Regions from separate parts of the Shewanella inventionis genome, predicted to be linked through region 1. Evidence: predicted binding sites of a transcription regulator. Region 1 holds the regulator's gene; the other holds the start of a gene.
What was found. The regulator FliA, encoded in region 1, starts transcription of late flagellar genes. The targets are predictions, from matches to a motif close to CTAAAGNTNNNNNNNNNNNNGCCGATA.
Positions count from the first base shown of each region.

Region 2: the regulator FliA is predicted to act here: its motif matches at 1,123-1,149, upstream of K8B83_RS11940 (VC2046/SO_2500 family protein).

Region 1 covers NZ_CP082926.1:2,036,948-2,055,100, reverse strand. The annotation lists gene K8B83_RS09300 (methyl-accepting chemotaxis protein) at 1-458, shown strand, start outside; gene K8B83_RS09295 (methyl-accepting chemotaxis protein) at 536-2,119, opposite strand; gene K8B83_RS09290 (succinylglutamate desuccinylase/aspartoacylase family protein) at 2,719-3,729, opposite strand; gene rimK (30S ribosomal protein S6--L-glutamate ligase) at 3,729-4,634, opposite strand; gene K8B83_RS09280 (ATP-dependent zinc protease family protein) at 4,639-5,070, opposite strand; gene K8B83_RS09275 (DUF2461 domain-containing protein) at 5,959-6,630, shown strand; gene K8B83_RS09270 (RsmB/NOP family class I SAM-dependent RNA methyltransferase) at 6,766-8,127, shown strand; gene K8B83_RS09265 (DUF2802 domain-containing protein) at 8,245-8,643, opposite strand; gene K8B83_RS09260 (chemotaxis protein CheW) at 8,726-9,220, opposite strand; gene K8B83_RS09255 (chemotaxis protein CheW) at 9,223-10,281, opposite strand; gene K8B83_RS09250 (ParA family protein) at 10,265-11,059, opposite strand; gene K8B83_RS09245 (membrane anchored protein in chemotaxis locus) at 11,097-11,552, opposite strand; gene K8B83_RS09240 (protein-glutamate methylesterase/protein-glutamine glutaminase) at 11,545-12,750, opposite strand; gene K8B83_RS09235 (chemotaxis protein CheA) at 12,778-15,021, opposite strand; gene K8B83_RS09230 (protein phosphatase CheZ) at 15,037-15,774, opposite strand; gene cheY (chemotaxis response regulator CheY) at 15,788-16,171, opposite strand; gene K8B83_RS09220 (RNA polymerase sigma factor FliA) at 16,217-16,936, opposite strand; gene K8B83_RS09215 (MinD/ParA family protein) at 16,929-17,810, opposite strand; gene flhF (flagellar biosynthesis protein FlhF) at 17,815-18,153, opposite strand, start outside.
Region 2 covers NZ_CP082926.1:2,677,584-2,682,529, forward strand. The annotation lists gene K8B83_RS11920 (PLP-dependent cysteine synthase family protein) at 1-505, opposite strand, end outside; tRNA gene K8B83_RS11925 (tRNA-Tyr) at 684-768, opposite strand; tRNA gene K8B83_RS11930 (tRNA-Tyr) at 795-879, opposite strand; tRNA gene K8B83_RS11935 (tRNA-Tyr) at 975-1,059, opposite strand; gene K8B83_RS11940 (VC2046/SO_2500 family protein) at 1,184-1,669, shown strand; gene K8B83_RS11945 (DUF406 family protein) at 1,770-2,060, shown strand; gene K8B83_RS11950 (bifunctional diguanylate cyclase/phosphodiesterase) at 2,431-4,659, shown strand; gene K8B83_RS11955 (YchJ family protein) at 4,656-4,946, opposite strand, start outside.

The sequences.
Region 1 (18,153 bases):
TAAACGCAGCCATCGAAGCTGCAAGAGCAGGCGAACATGGCCGCGGTTTTGCTGTCGTTGCCGATGAGGTTCGCTCACTGGCTTCACGCACCCAATTATCAACGGCTGAAATTCAAACGATGATTACCGCACTTCAACAAGAAACCAATAACGCGGTGAATGCGATTTATCGAGGGCAAACCCAGGCTAATGAGTGTGTTGAGCAAAGCCAATCACTCAATAATGCCATCGAACAAATTGAATCCGCACTAAGCATTATTAATGGCATGAGCCAAAGCATTACCCAAGCTGCAGATGAGCAAGTCAATTATAGCCAGTCCATTGAACAAACCATGACAGAAACCGCAAATGCCGCCACGCAAAATGCCGAGGAGTCGACGACCATGGCTCAACGTAGTCAGCAATTAAACCAGCTAGCGCATTCGCTAACCACATCAGTAGAGCGCTTTAAGTTATAATATCCTTGTTTATAAATCGCACCAACAAAAAAGGCCAAACGCTAACCGCTTGGCCATTTATATTCGTTAATGCCGAGTTATTTTTTACCTAAGGTGCCCACAGCAAAACGGCGAATAATTGAGCGCACCATCAACACGGCTTGCCCAAGTTCGCTGCTGTTATGTAACGATTTTTGTGATGACTCTTTAGTGATTTCGGCTGAATCAGCAATATCAATAATTTGTTGATTAATGTGCTCAGCGACCGCACTTTGTTGTTCAACAGCAGCAGACATATCTAACGTCAATTGAGTAATTTGCTCGACTGATTGATTAATCGATGCCAATGCGTTTCTCGTTTTATCGACAATTTCAACGCCTTTGCTCGCCGCCATTTCACCTTTAATAGACACTTGCACCGCGTTTTCAGCCCGCTTGGTTAACACGTTGACTATACCGTGAATTTTATCTGTAGACTCACGTGTTTTTAACGCCAATGAGCGCACTTCATCAGCCACCACACTAAAACCTCGTCCCTGTTCACCCGCCCTGGCGGCCTCAATTGCAGCATTAAGGGCAAGTAAATTGGTTTGGTCAGCAATACTAGAGATTAAACTGGCAGCTTGCCCAATCTCAATCGTTGACTCTGAAAGCTCACGGACGGTTGTAGCAATGTCGGCAACAGATAAATTTAACTCATCAATAGAATGCTTTGCTTGATCGGCAAGCTTAGCGCCTTCGCTAACATTATCTAAAGCATCTTTGGCACTTTCGGCATTGCGCTCAACATTGGTTGACACCTCTTGGATCGCTGTCGACATTTGGGTAATCGCTGACGCAATTTGCTGTGTTGACACACTTTGAAGCGAAACGGCTTTTGCGGTGGATTCCGCTTCAACTTGCGTATGCTCAACTATGCCATCTAATGACTTGGCTGCATCTTCAATACGTGTCATTGCGGTGCGGCAACGCGCAACCTCACAACCAAGGGCTAATTTAGCCTGAGCTTTAGCGCCAAAGTCGGCAAAATACGTTTCAGCAACCGTTAAATCGCTAAAAGATTCTGGATTAAGTTTGACCACTTCAAACCAATCCTGCTGCTGTTTATAACCTAACCAAGCTGTACTTAGTATTAGGGTTAATAAGCCTAAAGCACCCGCACTATCTCCCCAAAATGCCATTAATATGCCAGATAAAATCAACATTGGCAGCCAGGCTGGGAGTAGCTTAATAGCATGGTGAGCTAGCTTTGCAGATAAAGGTCGTGGTGCTTTTTGAGCTCTAATTCGTGCATAAGCGGCTTCGGCTCGAGCGATTTCTGAAGGTAGAGCGACCACCCTAACCGACTCGTAACCAACCACTTTGTTGTGTTCAAATACCGGCGTAACAAATGCACTTACCCAGTAATGATCACCATTTTTACGTCTATTTTTTACTAGCCCCATCCACACCTTACCGCTAGAGATACACTTCCACATGCCGTTAAATACATCACTTGGCATATCTGGATGACGCACAAGATTATGCGGTTTACCGATTAATTCATCTCTGTCAAAACCGCTAACCTCAACAAAAGCATCGTTACAATAGGTTATATGTCCGCGTAAATCTGTCCCAGAAATAAGACGTGTATTTTCATCAAAGTGAAATTGTTTTTGGGTGACGGGTTGATTATTGCGCATAGGCACTGACTTCCTTGTCTTTAAATATTGTGAAGGATTAATCCTTTGTCATCGATAATAAAGCACGTAAAGCATCATTAGATGATACAAAAGACTATATCGAAAAGCTTAATTAACGATTAATAATATAGCGTGAATACAGATAAATGTATAACCTTACATTTATTAGGTTTAAATATAGTATCTATCTGAATTTTTACAAATAACCAGCTGAGTTTATACCGAATGACAAACGATAAGAGCCTACTTAACTTAAGCTTTTAAGAGGCGAATAAATGACGCAGAGGTTATCTAGAGTTATGCCGTTCAGCACAAAAATGTGATCATTTTTACAGGTTAACATCGCTTATAATTTCGTTAGAAATGTTGAAGGTAAAACAACGAACTCGCTGCAATTTCAGCCTTATTCTAAGCAATTTTTCTTACGCAATCTTATACCATTTCCATTAATTATATGACCAATCAGAGTCGCTCAGACAGTTCAGTTTGAGGCGCAGTGTTGAAATAATGGTATTAACGCTTTTTACTACCCTAAAAAAATGGCGCGGAATACGATTCCACGCCATTTGAGTCACAATCATTCACAGCGATAACTCAAGCTATGCATATTCCTGCATAAAATCATCGAGATTATCGTTGATAATTTCAATCTCATCGCCACTAAATTGGGCAATGTGGAACAAGGCTTCACCTTCATTTGTCACAGGTATATTACTGTTACCGATAATAATCCCGTCACTTGGCGCTAACAATGCATAAGGCTCACCGCCCAATGGATTGACTATGTTTGCCAGTACTTGGCCTTTCGATACGCGCTCACCGAGTTTAAGTTTAATATTAACTAAACCGTCCGCTTCACTGCGTACCCAATAACTGCGGCTGGCATTAACTGATGCTGTCGGTTTTATTTTACCTTTAAGCATGCCAATGCATCGCATCACATTTAATACACCATTTAAACCGGATTTAATCGACAGCTCGCTAAAGCGTAAAGCTTCACCTGCCTCGTATAAAATACACGGGATTTCGAGGCTATTTGCATAACCACGCATCGAACCATCACGCGCTTTTGATGACATCACCACCGGTGCGCCAAAAGCATTTGCCATCGCTAGCATGGTTTCATCGTCTGTATCACAACGAATTTGCGGTAAGTTTTCACGATGAATAGCACCTGTGTGCAAATCAACAATATGCGTTGCACGCTTTACCAGCATACTGCTGAACAAATGTGCTAAACGACTGGCTAAAGCACCTTTAGCAGACCCAGGAAAGCAGCGATTTAAATCACGGCGATCAGGCAGGTAACGTGATTGCTGGATAAAACCAAACACATTCACAATCGGTACCACTAATAAGGTGCCGGTTAAGGTTTTAGCATTCACACGACCGAGCAAACGTCGACATATCTCAATGCCATTTAACTCATCACCATGAATGGCCGCGCACACAAGCAACGTAGGCCCAGGTTTTGTGCCGTGAAATACTTCAACATGCAAATCCATTGGTGTGTCGTTATACAGTTTTGCAGCAGGCAGCTTGACACTTAATTGTGTCCCAGCGGTAACAGATACATCACCAATAACAAACGGTTCGTGCTTTTTTGCCATTAACCGACTCCTTTGGTTTTTGCGCTAGTAGGCTTAACATTTTTTTCGATAAATTGAATGATCTTCTCTGCAACATCAATCCCAGTTGCTTTTTCGATACCTTCAAGGCCAGGAGAAGAGTTCACTTCCATTACTAACGGGCCATGTTTAGAACGTAAAATGTCAACACCGGCAACATTTAAGCCCATTGTTTTCGCAGCCCTAAGCGCTGTAGAGCGCTCTTCTGGCGTTAACTTAACAATGCTGGCTGAACCACCACGGTGTAAATTAGAGCGAAACTCACCCGGTAATGCTTGGCGTTTCATTGCTGCAATCACGCGATCGCCAATCACAAAACAACGAATGTCTGCACCACCTGCTTCAGCAATATATTCTTGCACCATGATGTTGGCTTTTAAGCCCATAAACGCTTCAATAACTGACTCTGCCGCTTTACGCGTTTCAGCAAGCACTACACCGATCCCTTGAGTTCCTTCAAGCAGTTTAATGACACAAGGCGCACCGCCCACCATGTCCAATAAATCTGGCACATCTGCTGGTTGGTTAGCAAAGCCCGTTATTGGCAAACCTATACTTTTACGAGATAAAAGCTGTAACGAACGTAATTTATCGCGTGAACGAGTAATGGCAACGGATTCGTTTAATGGGTGTGTTCCCATCATCTCAAATTGGCGTAAAACGGCTGTACCATAAAACGTGACCGAGGCACCAATACGCGGAATAACTGCATCAAATTTTGGCAGCTCTTCACCGCGAACATGGATGCTAGGCGCGTTCATATTGATGTTCATGTAACACTTTAGTGGGTCAACAATTTTAACTTCATGACCACGTGCTTCAGCCGCTTCTTTAAGTCGACTTGTTGAATAAAGATTGCGATTTCTCGACATAATGGCGATTTGCATTTTGCTATTCTCCTGCTAAATATGACTCTGCTGAATTTACCAAAAAACGCCCTTCTAATGCGCGCCGGCCAAGCAACATTCTGAATGTCATGTTGTCTCTGTTTGTTAAGGTCAGTTCGATATCGAATTGTTGGTCACCGATAATAATCGGCGTTTTTATCACGTAGCGGTTAGTCACATGTCCGCCGGAGTCACTTACAGCTCGGCGATCAAATACAGGGAATTCGCACACTACTTCACGATCAGAATCTTGCTCCGGATGAAGCCAGACTCGAACCCACTTTTGTTTATTTTTTTGAAACGGTTTAATTTTAAATGCGTGCAAACAAGACGTTTTTGCGCCAGTATCCACTTTGATTTTGACTCTTTCGTTGCCAATTTCAGGAAAAGTGCCCCACTCTCGCCAACCCACTATTCCGAGGGAGTGTTCAGTCATGGTCGATCCTTTCTTGTAGAGGAATTTTCATTCCAGAGTGTAATCTATCCATAAAATCTATTTATGATTATGTAATACCAATCAGTACAAGAATGTGATCATTCTTACTGGTTAACATCGCTTACAAGGTTGCTAGACATTTTCAAGGTAGAACAACTAGTTAGCTGCAACCCCTACCTTAATTCTAAGCGATTTCCCTACGTAACCTCTGATAACTTATTTATCCTGATTGGTATCTTGTGATATCGCCAAACTGTGACTTTATTGCCATCAATGTGACCTTGTTCAATGTATTCTAGTCAAGATATAGACTAATAACCGATGGTTTTAGTCGTCAGCCAGTCACTCTCAGTACACTAACATGTTAATCCGGAAAATGTTGTGTCATTGTGAATGAATGCGATTTAGGGAAGATACAAACAAGATGCTTGATAAAAAACAAAATAACAAGACTGGGATAAAACAACCTTTAAAGCAATTTTAACACAAAAATGCTATTTATATCAAACTAACATTGAACACCAACAAAAATTAAAGCTTTAACTCAGTAGGTTACAAAAAAAACACACCATATCCAAAGCGACAAAAAGGTGACTTAACTTTAAAAATATACTTTAAAACACTAACGAAAAAATATAAAAGGTTAAATAACACTCATATCAAAATCTGTTGGTGTGTATATAATAGTACAGGTTATTTTAGACCCAAATGATCATAAAAATGACAGGTTCTTTATCATAACGTAAATGATAAACAGGACCGATTTACGATATCATTGATATACCCAAACCTAAGTCGTATTTCACATTGCCACATGGACATGTGCCTCATAAACCCAAAACACGCTCACGGTTATCATTTAGGATTAACGATATAAAAGGTATTACCATGTTTAGCTCTCATAGCTTTCATTTTTTACAACAACTGGCCACTCATAATGACAGGGAATGGTTTAAAGCTAATCAAACCGATTATGAAGATAATGTTCGTACTCCAGCGCTACAATTTATTGACGCAATGCAAGGGCCTATTTTAGCCTTATCACCTCGATTTACAGCCATTCCTAAAAAGGTCGGTGGTAGCTTAATGCGTCCACAACGTGATAGCCGTTTTAGTAAAGATAAAACCCCATATAAAACCAATGTAGGCATTCAGTTTAGGCATTTCCAAGCAAAAGATGTTCATGCCCCTGGGTTTTATGTGCATATAGCCAATGATGAATGTTTTATTGCCGCGGGTATTTGGCACCCTGAATCTAAAGCGCTTAATGCGATAAGGCATTGTATCGATGAAAACCCAAACAGCTACAAAAAAGCCTTGGCGACGTTAAAGCAAGCTGGGTTTGAATTAACGGGCGACAGTTTACTCAGGCCGCCACGGGGATTTGATAGCCAGCATCCACTAATTGATGAGCTTAAACGTAAAGATTTTATCGCAATCAAGCCCATCACCATTGAGCAAGTGTGTAGCGAGCATTTTGTCGAATTTTGCAGTAAAGAGTTTGAACATACTCGTTCATTAATGGCTTATCTGTGCTTTGCACTGTCTTTAGATTTTTAACGCAAACAACATATTTAGCAGTAAAAACTAACTCCGCTGACCTATGCGGTTTTCGCCTCAAGGCATGGTAAACTAGCGCCATATTGCATTAAGTTGCACCAATATTTTTGCTATTTCGCCACATCAGGTTATTTAATGAGTCAAACACATTCTGCTAAACCCTTTCTGTCAGTATTTAATGACAGCATTGTTATTGAGGCCAGTACTCCCGCACAAAAACGTGCACTGAGTTATGCCACCACGATAGAAATGCTGTTTAACCAGGTCATGAGCACCAAAATGCCGGCTGATAGAATTATTGGCCAATATTTTCGTGAACATAAAAAGCACGGTTCAAAAGATAGACGAGTGATCCGCGAAACGTTATTTGGATTATTTCGTTGGTGGGGTTGGCTGAAACAATTGCAAGCACCACAACCTCACGTAACTTGGTTTAGACAGTTAACGGCTTGTGCTGCACTTGAGCAGCATACATGGCAAGATATTACTCAAGCATGGGACACGATAGCCGCATGGACGCCAACAGAAGTACCGCCTACAAACAGCGACAGTATTAATGACAAACTCGCGTTATTTATGTCGTTATCTGGTCTAACCGATTGTCAACTTAGCGATTTACTGCCCAGCTGGTTTTGGCAAACCTGCCCGGTTTCACCAGCAGAACAACTCGCTGTAGTTGAAGCAATGACCAGTCGCCCGCCAATTTGGGCTCGTGTACAGAGCATAAAGACTGCCACTGCCATTGCGCAACTGAATAACGCCGGTGTTGACGCCGTGGCCAGTCAATACTTTACTGACGCCATAAGTCTGGGCAATAAGAGCATCAACCTCAATGAGATTGAAACTTATAAGCAAGGTCATCTTGAAATTCAAGATCTTGCCTCTCAAGTTATTGGCCAAGTTTGCCAACCTAATGCTGATGAACGATGGTGGGATGCGTGCAGTGGCGCCGGTGGTAAAACCTTACAATTACGCTCGTTAATGCTACAACAACACCCACAAAGCAGTGGCAGCATTATTGCCTCAGACATTCGCCATAAGCCTTTAGAAGAACTGAACAAACGAGCAAGCCGTGCGGGCTTTAACAACATTAGTGTTGCGCCATGGAAATCAGATGCCCTACCCGTTAATGCCAACATGTTTGACGGTGTGTTAGTTGATGCGCCGTGCAGTTGCACAGGCACTTGGCGACGCAATCCAGATATGCGCTGGTTAGATGATGCAAGCGCGGTGAGTGATAAACCAACGCTGCAATTAGATATTTTAACCCGCAGTGCTAAGGCGGTGAAATCAGGTGGGCAATTAGTGTATGCAACGTGTTCATTGTCACCAAGTGAAAATGAACACGTTGTTGAGGCGTTTTTAGCGCAAACTAATGAATTCGAATTAGTACCTGTGATCCACCCATTTACAGGTGGATCGTGCAGCATGCTTACCATTTGGCCGCAAGTTGCAGATAGTGATGGGATGTTTGTCGCTAAAATGCGCCGAAAATAAAATCTAATTAATTCAATGCCCTATGAGTTAACACAACAATTACCGCTTAATCATAAGCAAGAACGCCATCTAATTAGATGGCGTTTTTGTTTAAGTTTAAATCGTTGTAATAATTCATTACTTTCGATGCAATCTTAAAATTAATTCAGCTTCTGCCTTGGGTAGCTCGCACTCTTGCATTAACTCTTCAACCCCTGCGCCAAGCCCAACCATTTTAACCGCCCGAGAATAAAGTTTAGCTTGAGGGTCTTGCTGACTGGCTTCTTCAATCATATCAGACTGCTGAGATAGTTTTTTTTCTAACTCAACAACTCGACGGCCAACACCAATAGTACCACTGCGAAGCTCATGCAACTCACGCTTTACGGCTTCACGCTGACGATCGCTCTCTTTAACCAGTACCGTTAATGCGTCAACTTTGGTCTTTAACTTACGTGATTGTTTTTGAAGATAAAGCACTAAACCTAGGCAAGCTACTACGTACACTAGAGCTGCAATTAAAAATTCATCACCCATCAATATACCTATTTTGCCAAAACATAGAGCAAAACAAAAAAGCCAACATATCAGAGTTGGCTTTTGGATTACAACGTCTGTTTTAGAGTTGCGTTAACTCAACCCACTCGTCGTCTGACAACAACTTATCTAGGTCGACTAAAATCAATAATTCATTATCTCGATTACTCACGCCTTGAATAAACTTCGCGCTTTCTTCGGTACCGACATTGGGTGCATTATCAATTTCTGAGCGACGTAAATAAACCACTTCAGCAACGCTATCTACCAAAATACCAATCACTTGTTTTTCAGCTTCGATGATAACAATTCGAGTTGAGTCGTCAAGTTCAGCAGATTGCAGGCCAAAACGTGAGCGAGTATCAATCACAGTAACCACGTTGCCACGAAGGTTAATAATACCGAGTACGTAATCAGGCGCGCCCGGTACTGGAGCTATTTCGGTATAACGCAATACTTCTTGTACCTGCATAACATTTATACCGTAGGTTTCATGGTCTAACTTAAATGTTACCCATTGTAAAACCGCATCGTCTTTACCCGCAGCAACCGCTGCTACACTTCTAGAATCGCTCATAGTTAACCTCGGTCAATCGAATCCTGACAACCTAAACCTGCATCAAGCATTTCAATTAATGCTTGTACATGCAAAATGCCACACATTTGTTGTTTTACTACCCCAGCAAGCCATGGACGCTTACCCGGTTTTTCACGCCAGTTGACGTGTGATTTATCTATTTTAACGGCATTAACCAATGACTCACAGGTTAATCCCCAAGCACTGTTTTCTAGCATAACAAGATATTGATAATTTACTGATTGCGCCAGCTCTGGTGTGTATTTTTCTGGCATAACCCAGGCGCAGGTATCAACAACATTAATTTTTGTGTCACGATGAGTTTGCACACCTTTAAACCACGATGGACGGCCTATAAGGTGATTAATTTTCTCTATCTTTATGATGCCACCTAAACTCACTAATGGCACGGCTAAAGTTAAGCCCGCCACATTAAAAAACAATACTTGAAACTCATCATCTAACACTTCTTGCAAATTTTGAGTAATGCTAGGTGGAGTTGCCCCTGTTTGTTGTAATTGGTGAGCCGCTTTTTCTTCAGCAATCTTATCATGTTTAATAATAGCGTCTTTTAGCTCAGCTAGCGCACTATTGTCAGTTTTTATATCGACTAACGATTTGATTTCTTTATTTGTTAAGGTGTTTTTTTGTAAAGGCGTGTCGTCAACGTTAGGTTGAACACTAACAGAAGCCTCAGTTTCACTGATCGCTATGCGAACTCGCTCTGCACTTGCCTTTATTTGCTTTTGAATGTCATTATCTTTATTTGCATGTGAAACTGCAGATAATAACTTTTCAAGGGCTAACTTATCTACTTGAGTGTTTGGTTCGGCAAAGCGTCGAGGCGCCTCAACTTTTGATTGCGCAGTTTGAGACACCAATGACGAAGAAGACTGGCCAACAAGGGTTGTATCCTTAATAGGCGAAGTGTCCTTTACGGCTTGGGCTGTTTTTGATTCTAATATCGGCTTAGTATCAGCTTCAATAACAGGTTTTGTTGGCGGTTCCTGTAATAAAAGACTGAAATAATCAAAAACAGTTTCATCAACCGATTTTGACATGAGCAAACTCCCGAGCACATAAAAAATCAAGTAGACGATTATAAGCTTTAACTCCACGACTAGTCGCAGAATAATGTGATGCCGGTAGGTGAGCTAAGCTGGCATCTCTAAATTTAGTATCCACTGGGATCACATCATTAGGCCACAAAGTTTGGCCGTATTTATCTTGTAAGAACTGCAAAGCAATGGGTGATGCTTTCGTCCGTTTATCGTACATGGTTGGTAATACCGTGTAACTGTAACGTGTTTTTTTAGAACGTCCCATGATCTCCATGGTTTTAACCATTCTCTCAAGGCCTTTAATCGCCAAAAATTCGGTTTGCACTGGAATAATAATATGTTGGCTAGCAGCTAATGCATTAACCATGAGAACACCCAGTACTGGAGGACAATCAATGATTGCCACATCGTACTTGTCTTCAACTAGTGCCAATAAATTACGTAACACTAACCCCATGCCTTCTTGATGCCCTAATGAGCGGTCAAGTGTCGCCAAAGCCATATTAGCCGGTATGATGTCTAGACCTTCAATTTGAGTAGGAATGACATTTTGCATGATCAATTCTTGTGTCAACGCCTGATGATTAACAAAAATATCATAAAGCGAGCTTGGCACTTCTTCAGAGTCAATACCCAAATAGTAACCCAATGAAGCGTGAGGATCGGTATCTATCATTAACACTCGTTGACCACGTTTAACGATAGCTCCCGCTAAACTGGCAACTGTGGTCGTTTTACCTACTCCACCTTTTTGATTTGCAACTGTCCATACTTTCAAAAATAGCCTCTCAACTTATCATTATCTAATGTAATGCTCATTGTTGTTTTTGCTGTTTGTCATCACGGGTTGTAACTCTAATACCGCCATTTGGTAGGCTGATGACCTTAACGCCCTGAGCATTCTCTGACACTATCACTTCTTGAGTTGGCGGTGTCTGTGAACGGTTAACACTCTCTGGTGTTTTTGCGGTGTCAGTTTCGATAGCACCTGGGCCAATTAACACGCTGCGCGCCTCATCTTTTGCGGTTTGGTTTATCATAGCCTGGGTTTGTTCTGGATGCGTTAACAACCAATTAGCAATATTTTCAGCTTGTTCTTCAGGTACCATCAAGAGCACTTGCGATGCTTTTAAGTGTTCAATTTCTTTTGTAAGCACGGCCATTTTACGCTGCGAGTCAAGATATAAACTGCCTAAAACGACAATGGCAATAACACACAAAAACAAGCCTAACATTAGCTTAGTCGTTAATGACGTCGACGAATTAGCCACGACTGGTTTCTTTTAATATCGCATCGGCCATGTTTTCAAGCGCAATTGAATGCGCAGCAAGCCCTGCAGATGCCACTGCTTGTGGCATACCGTAAACAACACAACTGGCTTCGTCTTGAGCCCAAATAGTGGCTCCAGCGGACTTAAGCATTCTGGCACCTTCTCTGCCATCTGCCCCCATCCCTGTTAATACGACAGCCAATACATCACCACCAAAAGCTTTAGATGCCGACGCAAAGGTAATATCAACCGACGGCTTGTAATTCATGTCACTCGTGCCTGCAACAACTTTTAAACGCCCAGTCATTCCTGCACGTTCAAGCATTAGCTGCATTCCACCAGGTGCAAGATAGGCACAACCAGCTCGTAACACATCACCATTTTGTGCTTCTTTAACTTCAATTTTGCATAGGGTATTTAAGCGTGCAGCAAACGCTGGGGTAAAAGCCGCTGGCATATGCTGAATAAGTACTATGGGGTGCGGGTAATTTGCTGGAAATGCCGTCAATACTTTTTGCAGTGCCACCGGTCCGCCTGTGGAGGTCCCAATAAGTAGTACTTTGTATTGTTTACCACTGGCTCTGATAGTTGATAATGATTGGGCCGCCGGCGCAGGCTGGCGCTCGAGCGTAGAATTTAACTGGCTGCGAGTAGGCAATGACGATCCAGCTTGCGTTAAAGAACCACTATTAAGCCTTGAACTTAATGGACGGTGCGGTTCTCTTAGACTACTTTGTGATAAGCTGGCAGGACGCCGCGAGTCCAGAGTGTTAGTTGACACAGGGCTTGGTCGATATACCCGTCTTTTCCCCAACGCTTTTATGCGCTGCTGAAGCAAACTTATCGCATCATCTTTGTTGGTAGCGATGTCTTCAAAACGTTTAGGCAAAAAGTCGAGAGCGCCAGCTTCTAGCGCGTCGAGTGTTGCTTTAGCACCATCATGGGTTAGCGAAGAAAACATCAAAATGGGCGTAGGATTGCTCGCCATAATCTCACGCACAGCACTAATACCGTCCATAACCGGCATCTCGATATCCATCGTGATCACTTGAGGTTTAAATTTTGCAGCCATATCAATCGCTTCTTTGCCATTAACAGCAACAGCAACAACTTCGAGCTCAGGATCTTGGTTAACAATTTCACTGACTCGTCGTCGAAAAAAGCTAGAATCGTCTACAACTAATACTTTTATGGCCATTGAATTCCTTAAATAATGGAACTTTTATTATTTTTTATTTTTGGCGTAATGTTTAAGTAGCCCAGGAATATCAAGAATCAATGCAATGCCACCATCTGAAGTGATAGTTGCACCTGCCATACCTGGCGTTCCTTGCAGCATAGTGCCTAACGGCTTAATCACCACTTCTTCTTGGCCGATGAGCGCATCAACCACAAAACCAATTTGCATTGTACCTAGCTGCACAATCACAACATGACCATGTTTTTTATCGCCATGCTTAAACTTGGTTTTTTTAATATGTAACCAATGCTCGAGATAAAACAATGGCACGGCTTTATTACGGAAAATAACGGTTAACTGACCATCAACAATATTGGTTTTACTTAGGTCCAGATTAAATATTTCATTGACACTTGATAACGGCAATGCAAAGACTTGTTTAGAAACGTCAACCATTAATGTTGGCATGATGGCTAGCGTTAACGGCACTTTAATTTCAAGAATAGTGCCTTTGCCTTTCATCGAGTCGATATGAACAGTACCATTTAGCTGGTTAATGCGGGTTTTAACCACATCCATACCCACTCCGCGGCCTGAAATATCTGAAATTTCAACTTTGGTGGAAAAACCTGGCGCAAAAATCAAATTATACGCTTCGTTATCTGTCATTCTTGCAGCAGAATCTTCGTCTAGTACGCCACGAGAAATAGCAATTTGCTTTAGCTTCTCTGGGTCCATACCAGCGCCATCATCCTCAATTTTGAGAAGGATATGGTCACCTTCTTGACTTGCAGAGAGTGTGATGGTTCCTGAGCGTGGCTTACCATTGGCTTCACGAGTGATTGGCATTTCAATACCGTGGTCAACTGAGTTACGCACTAAGTGGACAAGTGGATCAGCCAGCGCCTCAACTAAGTTTTTATCAAGATCGGTTTCTTCACCAATCATGACTAAATCAATTTCTTTGTTTAACGTTCGTGCTAGATCGCGCACAACCCTCGGGAAACGGCCAAATACTTTCTTAATTGGCTGCATACGGGTTTTCATTACCGCACCTTGCAAATCAGCAGTAACAAGATCAAGGTTAGCAAGCGCTTTAGACATTTCTTCGTCTTCGCGAGTAATACCAAGGCTCACTAAACGGTTACGTACCAATACTAATTCCCCGACCATATTCATAATTTGATCAAGGCGTGCAGTATCAACGCGAACTGTGGTTTCACCTTGCGGTACTGCATTGGCTTTAGCTGGCGCGGGTGCAGGAGCTTTATCTTGAACAGCATCAACTTTAGGTGCGGGGGCCGCAACAGGTTTAACCACTGGCGCTGGGGGAGTCGGTTTTGGCGTTTCGGTCGCTTTAGGTGGTACGGGCTCTGCCGCTCTGGCAGCAGTAGGTTTTGCAGCAGATGGTGTAGACACCGCTACAGGTGCACCGCCTTTTCCATGTAACTCATCAAGTAAGCGTTCAAACTCATCGTCGGTAATTTCGTCTGAATCAACCAAGGGTTCAACAATGGGTTCTGCTGGTTTTACTTTTTCGGCAACCGATTCTGTTTTCGCTTTAAACGATCCAGAACCATGCAGCTCATCAAGTAAGGCTTCGAATTCATCATCGGTAATTTCATCACTACTTGTCGAAGATGAAGAGGCTGATTTAGGCGCTGAAGTGTCTTTATTTTCTGAAGGGCTTTGTGCAGATGTAGGGCTTTTACCACTGCCGTGCAAAGCATCGAGTAGTGCTTCAAATTCTGACTCGTCAATTTCATCAATACCGGCCGAATTGGATGAAGCGGCGACCTCAGGGCTGATATCTTCTACGTATTCAGGTTCAATATTATCTGCAACGTCTTCAATGATTTCTGGCTCAGGGGCGGACTCGCCCATTTCAGATGGCAAAGGAGCACCGGAGCTTAATAGTTTTAGTTTTGCAAGCAAGTCTGAGTCAGCAGGATCTTGTTGTTGTCCCTGTTGAGTTTGAGCAAACATGGTATTAATTGCATCAACAGCCTGCAAAATAATATCCATTAACTCGGCATTGACACTGCGTTTACCTGTACGTAAAAGATCAAAGGTGTTTTCAGCTTCGTGACAAACATCAACCATTGGTGTCAGACTTAAAAATCCAGCACCACCTTTTACAGTATGAAATCCACGGAAAATGGCATTTAGTAAATCACTGTCATCAGGATTATTTTCAAGAGCGACTAACTGCTCCTGTAGAAGCTCTAAAATCTCGCCAGCTTCAATTAAAAAGTCCTGGAGTATCTCTTCATCAACATCAAAGGACATTAAATTGACTCCTAATTAGAAACCCAGACTTGATAGCAGATCATCAACTTCATCCTGACCCGTGACCACGTCTTCGCGTAATTCAGCGTTCATGATTGGGCCTTCTGCCTCTATCTTATTATCTTTAATCGTAGGTAATGATTCAGCTGTATGCTCACCAAACACGGTCAACATCGACACTAAACTATTTTCGACTTCACGCACTAGTTCAATCACGCGGCGGATCATCTGGCCGGTTAAATCCTGGAAATCTTGTGCCATTAATATCTGATTGAGCAATTCACGAAGACGGTTTGAGTCATGCTCACTGTTAGACATAAATTGCTGAACATCGTGGCAAAGTGACTTAAATTCACCAAGCTCAATATCACGACGCATCAATTTGTCCCACATCGGTGTTACAGACTGAATATTGCTTATAATGGTATCGGCCAAAGGCAAACATTCTTCAACCGCATCCATGGTTTTATTAGCAGCTTGCTCGGTCATATCAATGACGTAGTTCAATCTTTCTTTAGCGTCCGGAATTTCGGTGTTGGCTAATTCAGATAAACGATTATCGATTTGAAAATCTTTGAGGGCGCTGTGTAATTGGCGAGTGAGCTTACCCACTTCTTCAAACAACTCGCGTTGTAGTGGAGAAGCGAGCTCTCTAATTATGTCGTCAGCTTTATCTTGCTCTCCCGCCGATAGCAGTTCAACAAGTTGCTGGGCCTGTTCGAGAGTGATTAACCCCGATAATGATGCCTGCATGACTTATCCTTGCTTATCCGAGACGTTCAAAGATTTTATCTAACTTTTCTTTTAACGTGGCGGCGGTAAAAGGTTTTACAACATATCCATTCACACCGGCTTGGGCTGCCGCAATGATTTGTTCGCGCTTAGCTTCAGCGGTCACCATCAAAACAGGTAGGTGTTTAAGTGAATCATCTGCACGGATAGCTTTGAGTAAATCAATACCCTGCATTCCAGGCATGTTCCAGTCGGTTACAACAAAGTCAAAGTCACCTTTTTGTAACATAGGTAGGGCTGTTGAGCCATCATCTGCTTCTTGGGTATTATTAAATCCCAAGTCTCGCAACAAGTTCTTAATGATACGTCTCATTGTTGAAAAATCGTCAACAATAAGAATCTTCATATTCTTGTCCAAGGTTTCCTCCGGTGAGCTGACACTCGTTTGCTCTATAATTAGTTATTATTCTTGTGTCCAATGCTTGAGCTTGGCTTTTAGTCTGAGCATGGCCTGACTTAATATCTGGCTCACTCGTGACTCGCTTACCTCAAGGATGGCACCAATTTCTTTTAAGTTTAGCGCTTCGTCATAATATAACGACAGCACTAAAGCATCTCTTTCTGGCAAGGTTTTGATTGCTTCAACCAGTGCAGATTGGAATTGAGTCTCAGCAAGAGAATCAAATGCTTCATCTGGGGATTCGTCGTTTGTGGTTAACACATCCTGAGAAACACCAAGATCTTCTATGCCTATGATTTTACCGACAGAAACATCATTTAAGATATGATGGTACTCATCGAGAGACATATCAAGTTTTTCAGCAATTTCTGTGTCTCGTGCATCGCGCCCTAGCAGTTGTTCTAGTTCGTCAATAACTTGGGCTACACGGCGATTATTACGATGAACTGAGCGTGGAACCCAGTCACCGCGGCGAATTTCATCTATCATTGCGCCACGAATACGAATGCCAGCAAAGGTTTCAAATTTAGCCCCTTTGCTGCCATCAAATTTTGATGACGCTTCAAGAAGCCCCATCATACCTGCTTGTAATAAATCATCCAGTTGCACTGATGCGGGCAGCCTTGCCAACATGTGATGAGCAATTCTTTTCACCAACGGTGCATACTGTTCAACAATCGATGTTTTATTATCGAACTGAGTATACGCTGCGGCTTTATTCACTCGCTCTCCCCTCTTCAACGGGCTTACGTTGCACTAAACGTTCAACAAAAAACTCTAAATGTCCACCGGGTTGCTGTGGTACAGGCCAAGTCATAATTTTATTGGCCAATCCATGATAAGCAATCGCTGAAGGTGACTTAGGGAAAGCTTCAACAACTAATTTTTGCTTACGAATAGCTTTGCGTAAATTTTCATCAAAAGGAACGGTAGCAACAAGCTCTAACGCCACATCTAAAAATCTATCCGTCACTTTACTGAGTTTAGCAAATAATTCCATGCCTTCGCGTAAACTGCGCACCATATTTGCCACAATTTTGAAGTGGAACACACCGTGCTCACGACTTAAAATTTTAATCAATGCATACGCATCGGTTATCGATGTAGGTTCATCACACACAACGATTAATACATCTTGTGAGGCACGAGAGAAGCTCAGCACCATATCAGAAATACCCGCTGCAGTATCAACAATTAATATGTCAAACTGAGTGCGCATTTCACTAAATGCACGTATTAAGCCCGCATGTTGTGCCTGAGTCAACTCAACCATGGCTTGAGTGCCTGACGTCGCGGGCACAATACCAATGCCTTTAGGTCCTCGAACAATAATATCATCGAGTTCAGCATCACCAGACAATACATGAGATAAATTTTTCTCAGCACGGATCCCTAGCATCACATCAACGTTGGCTAAACCTAAGTCAGCATCAAGCACAAGTACACGTTTGCCTTTTTCGGCCAATGCAACTGCGGTATTAATGGACACACTGGTTTTACCTACCCCGCCTTTACCACCGGATACGGCAATTACTTTAACTTTATCGTTATTTGGTTGATTCATCATACGTAAACCACTTGCTTGATCCCGAGTCATATCTTTACTCAAATGCATAGGCAGTGTCATTTGACCATGCCGTGTCTTGTGACGTTGGTTGTTCTGTTTCGTTTAATGCTGCTAGCGCTTGTTTGGCTAATGCTAATGTATCAGCCACTTTCATGTCTTCTGGCACACGTTGACCGTCGGTCACATAACTCAATGGTAACTCATTTTGAATCAATACGCTCAATGCACCTGCAATTGATACTGATTCATCTAATTTGGTCAAAATTGCGCCCGATAATGGAATACGTTTAAAGTGTTCAACCGCATCTTGCAGAACGCGACGTTGGCCAGTGGCAGACATCACTAAGTAACTGCGGATAGGGATCCTACTATT
Region 2 (4,946 bases), 630 kb from region 1:
AAATAGAATCAGCGATGTTGTTATTACCACGCCAATCAGTTGCCCGCTCTGCATAAGTAAATTGATCCATGTAGTGGCCATTGAGTTCACGAGCTAACCGTTCTGACTCTGCATACATTTGGCTACCATTATCGACAAAGTGACACTGACCACCGTAAAACTCAATTTGTTGAATTTTCTTTTTGGCCGTTGTTTTTGGCATAACAGCAATAAACGGCAAGCCCAGTAAGCGAGCAAAATAGGCCTCAGAGACGGCGGTGCTGCCTGATGATGATTCTATGATGGGCGTGCCTTGCTTTACCCAACCATTACATAATGCATATAAAAATAACGAGCGGGCTAAACGATGTTTCAAACTGCCGGTTGGGTGAGTGCTCTCGTCTTTTAAATAGATATCAACGCCGACTAATTGTGGTAAATCTAATTTGATTAAATGCGTGTCTGCAGAACGTTGGTAATCTGCTTCAATTTTTGCGATGGCCTGATTGACCCAAGTAGTTGGCATGACAAAACTCGTTATTACAAATGGGAATAAATCATAACCAAAATAAAAAATGAAAAGAAGAAATAAATGTTAATGGGATAAAAAATGAGATTTATAGAAGTAAATCAATAGATTATTGATGAGTGTACAGTGAGGATAACAACAAGCTGGAAATGTTAAGGCTTAACGAGATGTAAAATGGTGGAGGGAGAAGGATTCGAACCTTCGAAGGCGGAGCCGTCAGATTTACAGTCTGATCCCTTTGGCCACTCGGGAACCCCTCCACAGCGAAAGAAGATAATAAAGAAAATGGTGGAGGGAGAAGGATTCGAACCTTCGAAGGCGGAGCCGTCAGATTTACAGTCTGATCCCTTTGGCCACTCGGGAACCCCTCCAGATTTTTCTTTATTGCTTACTTTCTATTTACACTTTAACGCTTTTGTTTTAATCATATACATGACTAAAACGGGTACAAGATACAACAGGCAAATGGTGGAGGGAGAAGGATTCGAACCTTCGAAGGCGGAGCCGTCAGATTTACAGTCTGATCCCTTTGGCCACTCGGGAACCCCTCCTCAATTGCGGCCGCCATAGTATTCACAAACCCTTTGTATGTAAAGCCTAAAAATGAAAATTTTTTAAAGTTTTGATTTATTTGGTCGATAAAATATCACTGAGCAGTTGTAGTGATGTTTTTATATGCAAATTGAGTCAACATTAGTCAATGAGTTACAAATAGGCAGCCGATTAAACGGGGCGGTTGAACACAATCGTCGTGGAGAATTTGGTTTACTATTGGCTATGTTGTCAGCCGATGCACGCGACATGGCGCAATTTCAGTTTGACAAGGACCTGAGCGTTGAACAAAAACTTCGCAAAACATTTTCGCTCCCACCCGCGCAAGCGTTAATTGCTGATGTCTCCACTGACATTCCCCTTACCGATAACGCAGCGACTTTTCAACGCGAGGGTGCTCGCCAATTTCAATTACAACAAGCATTAACGCCAGAAGCTTTAGTTATCAGAGGCTCACAACCTGACGCCATGGTTGAAGTCTTAAGCAACTGCGACGTGCTGACAAAACGTAAAGCCCTCAATTTATATCAACAACACAATATTATTGAAGAGATGCATTTTGTTGATCAAATCGCGACGCAGAGAAAAATAAGCCAAATCCTGGCGTAATAAAACGAAGTTGTCTATTTGTGAGCTTGGCAAATATAAATTTCTGCTGTTTAGGTTAGCATGCTTGTCACACATTGACGTAGGCAGTTGAGGACACGATATGATCAATCAAATTAAACAGCAGCAAGCCGATAATGTTAACGACAGTTGTGCCGATTGCGGAAGCTTCGTTGATATTGGCGCAGTAGTAGAAGCACAAGACACATTACTGGAGTTGAGTTTTATCGGTGATGATGCCTTAGCAAGAGCTAGCGCACTAAAATTAGCGGCAGAACAACGATTTCCGGGCACAAAAGCAAGCATTCATCACACAGCAGATCAATGCGCGTTAACCTTAGATTTTGCCTTTAGTGTTGAAAAAATGATTTTTCAGCTCGAAAACGCATTGTAAAGAAACAATTACAAAGCAAAGCGATATTGGAGCAGAGATGGATTTCGGTTCATTTTTGTTCCATTAAATGAATAACTTAAACTCAGTTCAGCGTATTGTCTCGCTTGTTTAAAAACCTAACTAAATGTTTGCTGTTAATAGGTAAAAAGTGTAATCTTCGCCATTATTAGTCAGTATAGTAGCTAACGCTTGTTTACTGAAAAGCCTTTGTATACATTAGCCTTGTATACATGAGTAAAGCGGACATTGTTCCCAAATTGCACTCAAATTTTTTGTAGCTGCCTTGTCATTAAATAAAAAATATAAAAAATCACATTGAAGTGATGCAAGTCAGAACAGTTGAGTCGTTCGATCACGTTTCGGAATTTAAATGAATCGAAAAGAGCAACAGCACTTATTGGAATTAATTGTAAATTCCAGTGCTAAACAAAAAGGTGATTTTACCGCAACCTCTGAGTTGGTATGCCAACTTTTAAGAGAGCACTTTGACGCGTCTTTTGTGTCGGTGTGGTTGTTAAGCCAGGATGACTCTACTCCCAGTAATCTTGATGGATTTCATGTTTGCCAGCATAATTTAGTTGCTAGCCATGTTGCTAATATGCTTGAACATAATGCATCTTTACGCCAAACGTCGGCAATTGACCCGCTCTATTTCACTGAACTTCGATCCCATCGTTACCTTCTTTCTTCTGATGATCAGCAAAGCGCGCAAATTCCACAATTCACCGCTTATTATCAGCACCACAATATAAACACCCGCCTTGATGTCGCCATTCGTATCAATGGACATATAGAAGGGGTGCTTTCAATTGAGTTTGTTGAACAACATAAATGGCTAAAAGCAGACATTCAATTTTCTGTTCAATGTGCCGATCAATTAGCGCTCACTCTTGCCACACGCTACACTTACGACAGCAATGAACAAATTTACTTACTGCGTAATGCTACTGAGCAATCAGAACATGTGGTGATGTTGGTTAATACTGAGACTAAAATTGTCGAGTATGTGAACGGCGCGCATGAAAAAATGACCGGTCTTGCCAGGACTTCTATCGAGCACCATAGTGCAATGAACCTGGATATTTTTAGATCTAATCCTAATCTATTTGATGTGATTGTAAAAAAACTTCATGATAATGAGATAGTTAAAGGTAATATAAAATTAACCCGTGTTGATGGAAGCCAATATTGGCTTAATTATCATATTACCCCTTTTGTTACTGAGCTCGGTAAACACTACGCGTTAGTGTCTAGCTATGATAATTCCAGTGAGTATTTACATAAAGCCGAATTAGAGTATTTGGCTTGGCATTGCAGCTTAACCGGTTTGCACAACCGCAGTTATTTTACTCAGCAATTGGATCGTGCAGTTGACGGCACCTTAATTCTGATTGATTTAATGAGTTTTAAACGGTTTAACGATACGCATGGGCATGAACAAGGTGACGCATTGCTGATCGAAGTCGCTCGCCGTTTAAAGCACTTTTCCTTTTCGGTAAAGGCCATTGATGTTGCAAGAGTCGGCAGTGATGAGTTTGCCGTCTTGCTGCCGCCTCAAATGCATGAACAGGGTGCAAATTCGGGTGAGCACGAGCAAATGATTAAGCGACTTTATTTGAGTTTAGCTGCGCCAGCGGTGATTTCTCGAGAAAAAGTCGATCCAAAGCCTGCCATTGCCGTTGTCGATATCCAATCAGTTGCTGGAATGTTTTCTCCTTTATCCTGTGCCGACATAACTTTGCAATACGCCAAGGGTAAGTCTGAAATGCATTATCAGTTCTTTAATGCTGATTTATTAGATTCGTTTACCAGTAATGCAGAAATCGAACGAGATTTACAACAAGCGATTAAAGGTCGAGAGTTTGAGCTTTATTACCAACCCTTAATGGATTTACAAACCAATCAATATATTGGTGCTGAAGCGTTAATACGTTGGCATCACCCTAAAAAAGGGGTGTTGTATCCAGGTTCGTTTATTGATATTGCTGAACAAACAGGATTAATCAATCCCATTGGTGAATGGGTACTTGAAACTGCCTGCAAGCAACTTAATTTATGGCAGCATAAAAATGTGAATATCGCCATGCACGTTAACGTTGCAGCAAGGCAGTTTTTTAGCGGCAATTTATATGAACAAGTTTGGCGCTTAGTCACACGCTATCGCCTCAAACCTAAAACGTTAATTTTAGAAATCACCGAAACGGAGTTAATGGGCGATGTTCGTTATGCCATTAACTTATGTCACGAACTGGCCGAGTTAGGTGTGGGGTTAGCAATTGATGATTTTGGAACCGGTTACAGCTCAATGAAATATCTGAAACAGTTCCCCATTTCAAAGTTAAAAATAGACCGCTCATTTATTATGGATATTTCGTCGAGCCGTGAAAGCCGTGAAATTGTTAGCGCGATAATTGCCATGGCAAAAGCGTTAAATATTTCATTAACCGCTGAAGGGGTCGAAACCAAAGAACAAGAAGCATTTTTAACCTTAAGCGCCTGTCATCACGCCCAAGGTTATCTTTATAGCCCAGCGATAAGAGTAAGTGACTTTGTTCAGTTTATCGACCAACAACCCACCTCGTTGCCATTATTGGATTAATGACACAATTTTGCACAGCACTGTTTAAATTTTTTACCACTGTGGCAAATACACGGATCATTTCTACCAGGAAGGCGGGTGTGCATTTGCTGACCATGAGTATATAACCAGCAACCGTCAACCAATACGAACGATGATGTTTCGTATATTGCATCTATCTGTTTATCTTCAAGATACCAGGCTTTAAATGTAACCTCACCGCTAGTGTCAAACAAGGATGTGTTAATGATTTGCAGGCCTAACCAATGCGTCTTGCTACTGGCTAATTGTGATGCGGTTAACCCTTG